2 linked regions of the Azospirillum brasilense genome follow. Each later gene encodes a partner of the first gene's protein in a complex. Links are inferred from orthologs where the notes say so. Each region holds a gene or a part of one and is shown on either strand. Other genes may lie near its edges. The genes, in order: dapF and D3869_RS05360.

What was found.
Region 2: the proteins of dapF (region 1) and D3869_RS05360 are in contact, whole or in part, in a solved structure (PDB 5YGU), measured with the Escherichia coli proteins. The link is inferred for Azospirillum brasilense from one-to-one orthologs.

Annotation. Positions count from the first base shown.
Region 1 is NZ_CP032345.1:1,981,715-1,984,771, forward strand. Bases 305-3,049 are described here. They hold dapF (diaminopimelate epimerase), read right to left. Parts: upstream 2,223-3,049; coding sequence 1,386-2,222; downstream 305-1,385. Other genes in these bases: mtaB (tRNA (N(6)-L-threonylcarbamoyladenosine(37)-C(2))-methylthiotransferase MtaB), read right to left, coding at 305-1,355; D3869_RS09585 (hypothetical protein), read right to left, coding at 2,298-2,612; D3869_RS09590 (GtrA family protein), read right to left, coding at 2,765-3,049. In the rest of the region: signal recognition particle-docking protein FtsY, read right to left, coding at 1-79; more of mtaB, read right to left, coding at 96-304; more of D3869_RS09590, read right to left, coding at 3,050-3,057. UniProt on the Escherichia coli protein: Involved in the succinylase branch of the L-lysine biosynthesis and in the biosynthesis of the pentapeptide incorporated in the peptidoglycan moiety. Catalyzes the stereoinversion of LL-2,6-diaminopimelate (L,L-DAP) to meso-diaminopimelate (meso-DAP).
Region 2 is NZ_CP032345.1:1,092,120-1,095,386, forward strand. Bases 244-3,198 are described here. They hold D3869_RS05360 (RNA pyrophosphohydrolase), read left to right. Parts: upstream 244-1,449; coding sequence 1,450-1,947; downstream 1,948-3,198. Other genes in these bases: D3869_RS05355 (divergent polysaccharide deacetylase family protein), read left to right, coding at 244-1,444; D3869_RS05365 (acyl-ACP desaturase), read right to left, coding at 1,969-2,787; D3869_RS05370 (F0F1 ATP synthase subunit epsilon), read right to left, coding at 2,985-3,198. Also shown: D3869_RS05350 (S41 family peptidase), read left to right, coding at 1-182; more of D3869_RS05355, read left to right, coding at 200-243; more of D3869_RS05370, read right to left, coding at 3,199-3,267. UniProt on the Escherichia coli protein: Master regulator of 5'-end-dependent mRNA decay.

The sequences.
Region 1 (3,057 bases):
CTTCCGGAAGCGGGGCGGTCGTTTCGTCCTTGCGGGCTTGCTCTTCGGGCTTCTTGCGGCCGAACCAACGCAGGATCATGGCGTGTCCACTGTTTTCAAAGGGGGGTGCCGGTCAGCGCGCCGCCGGCCACGCCGGTGACCGTGGCGCGCAGGACGGAGCCGGGGGGCCGGGGCGTGCCCAGGCGGATTTCGGCGAAATGCTGGGTGCGGCCGAGGTCGTCCTTCTCGACCAGCACCGACACCTCGCGCCCGACCAGCGAGGCCAGCGTGCGGGCCTCGGCCTCGGCGCCGCGCGCGCGCAGACGGGCCGCGCGCTCCTTGCGGAGGCCGCCGTCGACCTGCGGCATGCGGGCGGCCGGGGTGCCGGGGCGCGGGCTGTAGGGGAAGACGTGCAGCCAGGTCAGGCCGCACTCCTCGACCAGCCGCATCGTGTTCTCGAACATCTCGTCGGTCTCGGTCGGGAAGCCGGCGATGAAGTCGGCGCCGAACACCATGTCGGGACGGAGGGAGCGCACGCGCTCGCAGAAGGCGATGGCGTCGGCGCGGCTGTGCCGGCGCTTCATGCGCTTCAGGATCATGTCGTCGCCGGCCTGGAGCGACAGGTGGAGGTGCGGCATCAGCCGCGGCTCGGTCTCGATCAGGCGCCACAGGTCGTCGTCGATCTCGATGCAGTCGAGCGAGGACAGGCGCAGCCGCGGCAACTCCGGCACCAGCGCAAGCAGGCGGCGCACCATCTGCCCCAGCGTCGGCGTGCCCGGCAAATCGGGGCCGAAGCTGGTGATGTCCACGCCGGACAGCACGACCTCGTTGTAGCCGGCCTTCACCAGCGCCTGCACCTGCTCCACCACCGCCCCGATGGGAACGGAGCGCGACGGGCCGCGGCCGTAGGGAATGATGCAGAAGGTGCAGCGGTGGTCGCAGCCCTGCTGGACCTGGACGAAGGCGCGCGCCCGGTCCTCGAATCCGCCGATCAGGTGGCCCGCGGTCTCCTTGACCGACATGATGTCGTTGACCAGCACCTTCTCCGCCGGGGCCAGACCCCAGCTTTCCGGCTGCAGCTTCTCCTGGTTGCCCAGGACCTGATCGACCTCCGGCATGGCGCCGTAGCGCTGCGGGTCGATCTGGGCGGCGCAGCCGGTCACCACGATGCGGGCGTTCGGGCGCTCGCGGCGCAGCTTGCGGATGGTCTGGCGGGCCTGCCGTTCCGCCTCCGAGGTCACCGCGCAGGTGTTGACGATGACGACGTCCCCCAGCCCGGCGTTGCGGGCGTGGGTGCGCATCACCTCGGATTCATAGGTGTTCAGGCGGCAGCCGAAGGTGACGATCTCCGGCTCGTTGGTCACAGTGTCGCTCATGCTCTTTCAGCCTAACGGGCGGCCATTCGTTCAGGCGGCCGCCAACTCCGCAGACAGCCGCCCGCTGTAGCTCAGGGCGACCGGGCCGGTCATCAGGACGCGGCCGTCCTCACGCCATTCGATGGTCAGGGTGCCGCCGTCCAGGATCACGTCGACCTTGCGGTTGGTCAGCCCGCGGCGGATCGCGGCGACCGCGGTGGCGCAGGCGCCGGTCCCGCAGGCCTGGGTGATGCCGGCCCCGCGCTCCCACACGCGCATGCGGACGCTGCCGGGGGACAGCACCTGGACGAACTCGACGTTGGTGCGCTCGGGGAAGGCCGGGTGATTCTCGAACACCGGGCCGACCTCGGCCAGCGGCACCGCCTCGGCGTCGTCCACGAAGAAGACGGCGTGCGGGTTGCCCATGCTGACCGCGGTGGGACCGGCGAAGCCGCCGTGCGACACCGCGTCGAGGCACAGCGTGTCCGCCGGTTCCGCCAGCGGGATCTGCGTCCAGTCCAGATTGGCCTGACCCATGTCCACGGTGATGCGCCCGTTGTCGGCGCGGCTGGCCTGCAGGATGCCGGCGTTGGTCTCGAAGGCGACGCGCTCCGCCCCCGCCTCCTCCATCAGCAGCCAGCCGACGCAGCGCGAGGCGTTGCCGCAGGCCGACACCTCGCCGCCGTCGGCGTTGCGGATGCGCATGAAGCCCGCCGTGCCGTCCGTTTTCGCCGGCTCGATCACGATGAACTGGTCGCAGCCCACCCCGGTCTTGCGGTCGGCGATGGCACGCACCTCGGCCTCGGCCGGCGAGTACGGCGTTTTGCGGGCGTCGATCACGACAAAGTCGTTGCCGAGCCCGTGCATCTTCAGGAATTCGCGCGTCATGACCGCCGTTATATGGCGACCGGGCCTGCGGAGTCCATGGCTGCACGGGGTGGTCGCGGCAAACAGTTCACGGAGTCACTGGGTTTCGGCTCCGCCGGTGTCGGCCGTGTCCCCGTCGGGCAGGGTGGCGCCCGACGCCGGGGGGATGCCTTCCAGCAGGTCGAGCATCCGGGCGAGGGTGTCCTCCGACTCGGGCCGCGGCGGCGTTCCGCCGGTGCGCTCCCACGCCTCGTAATCCCAACCCGCGGCGCCCATCGCCATGTCGGGCAACGTGAAATGCCCCTCCACAGCATGGGTCGGCGGTCCGCCCGTGCGGGACAGCCCGACCAGCAGGGCTACGGACACGGTGACTCCAGCCACCCAGGCCCACAGCACGTCGCTGTTGTTCATGGCTCCCTCCCGGCTCTTTGCCAAGGCAGGTCGGTGTCGGGGCCAGTCCTGTCGGATGCGCCCCATTCCATGGACTTCGGGTGTCTGCGGCGGCGCACAATGAGGCTTCGGGAGATATCCGGAAGGGGAGGTTGCCCTTGGCAGTCCGAAGGTCAGGCGCCTTTGAAGACCAGATGCTTGGAGGCGGCGAAGTTCAGCGCCATGCCGGACAGCGAACCGGCCGCGACGGCCAGCACCGGGTGGGCCTCGGCGATGGGCAGGGCGGCTTCCAGCCCGACCGAGACGCCGTAATTCACCGCCCCGCCGAAGGCGTTGGCGGCCAGGAAGGTCGCCCATTGCCGGTACAGCGGCGCGTCGGCCGCCCCGCGGAAGGTGAAGGCGCGGTTCAGCGCGAAGGTCGTGGTGGCGGCGGCCAGATAGGCGGGGATGCGGGCGGCGAAGAATT
Region 2 (3,267 bases), 890 kb from region 1 along the record:
CTGGTGCGGCTCCGGGCGCAGCGCCGGGTGCGACGCCGGCTCCGGCCAACGGCAACGCCCCGGCGGCGCCGTCCGCGGAGAATGGCGAGGGCGCGCCCAACCAGCCGCCCTTCGACTACCAGCTGGCCCGCGCGCTCGACCTGCTGCGGGGCGTCGCCCTGTTCCAGGCCCGCGCGCACTGAGGGAAGGGAACGGGTCCGTGAACGCTGCCGCCCTGCTGGGCCGCCTGAAGCCCGCGAAACGGGAACGTTCCGGACCCGGCCTGCTGGCCCGCCTCCGGCGCCGCAAGGCCGGTGGCGATTCCGACGACGCGCCGCGCGCGCGCAAGGAGCGCCGCCCGCTGTCGCCCCTCGCCAAGAGGCTGCTCGGCGCCTACGCCGCGCTGGCCCTCGGGCTGGGCGGGCTGGGCGGTTGGCTGGCGATGAACGGAGAGCACACGACCGAGGCGTGGCGGGCCGCCATTCCCCGCGTCGAGGTGGCGGTCAAGGGCGCGCAGGCGCCCGCACCGTCGGCGCCGCCGCCCGCCGCGGTAGCGGCCGTTCCCGTCCAGCCGGCTCCTCCGACCGCCGCTCCGGCGATGGCTCCGCCCCCCGCCGCGGTCGCACCGCCGCCGCTCGCCGTGGCCGTGAACGAGCCGGTCACCCTGACGCCGGCACCAGTCCCCGGCCTGGTCGAGGATTCGCGCAACGGACCGCTGCCGCGCATCGCTGAGGACGGGCGCAAGCCCTGGCAGGTCTACGCCCGCCCCTTCCCCGCCGCCGACCGCCGCCCGCGCATCGCCATCGTGCTGGCCGAGATGGGCATATCCGGCGTGACCACCGGCAACGCCCTGCAGAAGCTGCCGCCGACGATCACACTGGCCTTCGTCCCCTACGCCGAGCGGCTGGACAACTGGGTCGAGCGCGCCCGCGGCAAGGGGCACGAGGTGATGCTCTCCATCCCCATGGAGCCCCAGGACTACCCACGCAACGATCCCGGCCCCAACGCCCTGTTGAGCATGCTGCCGCCCGAGCGCAACATGGAGCGGCTGGAATGGTCGCTGGGCAAGGCGGTCGGCTATGTCGGCATCACCAGCACCACGGGCAGCAAATTCACCGCCAACCCCGACGCGGTGAACCCGGTCGTCGCGGCGATGAAGGCGCGCGGCCTGATGGTGCTGGACGCCCGCGCCAACCCGCGCAGCGTCGCCGGCACCCTGGCGGGTCAGGCGGGCGTGCCGCGGGCCTTCGCCGACCGGGTGATCGACCGCGACCTGTCGCGCGGCGCCATCGACGACCAGCTCGCCGAGCTGGAGGCCATCGCCAAGGCCAACGGCGCCGCGGTGGGCATCGGCGCGCCCTACCCCAGCACCATCGAACGGATCAACCTGTGGCTCACCGGGCTGGCCGACCGTGGCATCGCCATCGTGCCGGTCTCCGCCGTGGCCAACATGCAGAAGCAATAAGGCGCATGAGCAAGAAGCCTATCGACCGCGAGTCCCTTCCCTACCGCCCCTGCGTCGGGGTGATGCTGCTGAACGACCGCGGGCAGGTCTTCGTGGCCCGGCGCTGCGACAGCAAGGACGCCTGGCAGATGCCCCAGGGCGGCATCGACGAGGGCGAGGGCGTGCACGAGGCCGCCCTGCGCGAGCTGAAGGAGGAGATCGGCACCGACAAGGCCGAGATCCTCGGAGAGACGGCGGAGAAGCTGCGCTACGACCTGCCCGACCATCTGCTGGGCAAGGTCTGGAAGGGCCGTTGGCGCGGCCAGGAGCAGGTCTGGCTGGCCGCCCGCTTCACCGGCGCGGACAGCGACATCGACCTCGCCACCGAGCATCCGGAGTTCGACGCCTGGACGTGGGTCGATGCCGACGACCTGCCCGGCCTGATCGTGCCCTTCAAGCGCCCGGTCTACGAGTCGGTCCTGGCGGAGTTCGCCCCGATCATCGCGACGCTGCGGCGGGGTTGACCCCCGCCGCGTCCGGCTTGTTCAGGCGACCTTGGCGAGCCGCTTGGCGCGGCTTTCGATCAGCCACCAGGCGCCGCGTGCGGCGACGCTGTAGAAGCGGGTGTGCGGCTTCAGCCCGCAGGCCTTGAACACCATCGCCACCGCCCGGTCGACGTGCTTGGGCCGGTAGCGGCCGTAGGCGCGGCGCATGTAGGCCTGATTGTAGGTCTTGTGCGCGTAGGGCTCGCCCTCCGGCGCGTTAGCCGCGTAGTAGGCGTAGGCCAGCTCGTCGTCCTCCGACTCGCCGATGCGCGACAGCGCGACCTTGAGGCGCTGGAACTTGTTGAGCTGCTCCAGCTCCAGATACTTCTTCGTGTAGGTGTAGAAGAGCTTGAAGTGGCGCAGCTCGTCGGCGGCGATGTTCTTGCAGATCAGCTTGAGGACCGGTTCGTCCGTCGAGTCGCCGATGGCCGCGTAATAGCTGCTGGTGCCGGTTTCGACCATGCAGCGGGCGATCATCTCGCCGGTGCGCGAGCCGCGGACCGAGGCGGCGAGGTCGATCGGCACCTTGTAGCCGGCGCGGAAGCGCTCCACGGCCCGGTCGAAGTTGAAGGTCGGATCGACCAGCTCCGCCCATTTGCCGAGCGCGCGGCCGTGCTGGACCTCCTCGACCGCCCAGCCGTGCGCGACCTCCTGGAACTCGGGATCGTCGTGGAAGACGTTGCAGAGATAGGCCGTGTAGTCGTCGGCGTTGAACTCCACCAGGGCCGCCGCCTTGATGAGCGGGACGAGATCGGGATCGACCTTGCTGTGGTCCAGTTGATCCCAGGGAAGCTCTTCGTATTTCCAGTGCAACGCCACACTCCACTCCCGCTGCTGGCCGCCGTTCCGGGCCGGTTGTTCCACGCTCTGACGGAGAATAGGACGGTAAAAACAAAAACGCCTCGACGGACGGGCCGGGAGGCGTTCGATCCCCTGGGGGATACTATGTATGGCTGCGATGGCGCAATGCAACGGAAACGGCCCAGCCGGCGGTCGCCGCCGGGCCGTGCCCGGTGTCAGTGCGTGGTCGCGCCGGTCGCGTCGAGCTTGGCGCGGGCAATGGCGATCTTCGCCTCCACGCGGGCCTTCTCGTCGTCGGACTTGGCGTCCTCCAGATCCTCGCCCAGGTCGCGGATCTGCTGCTCGACCTTGGCGCGGTCGATCTCGGCGACCGCGATGGCCTCCTCGGCCAGGACGGTGCAGCGGGTCTCGGTCACCTCGGCGAAGCCGCCGGCGACGAACACCCGGTCGACCACGCGGTCGGCCTCGTAGACGTCGATCACGCCCGGACGGACGGTC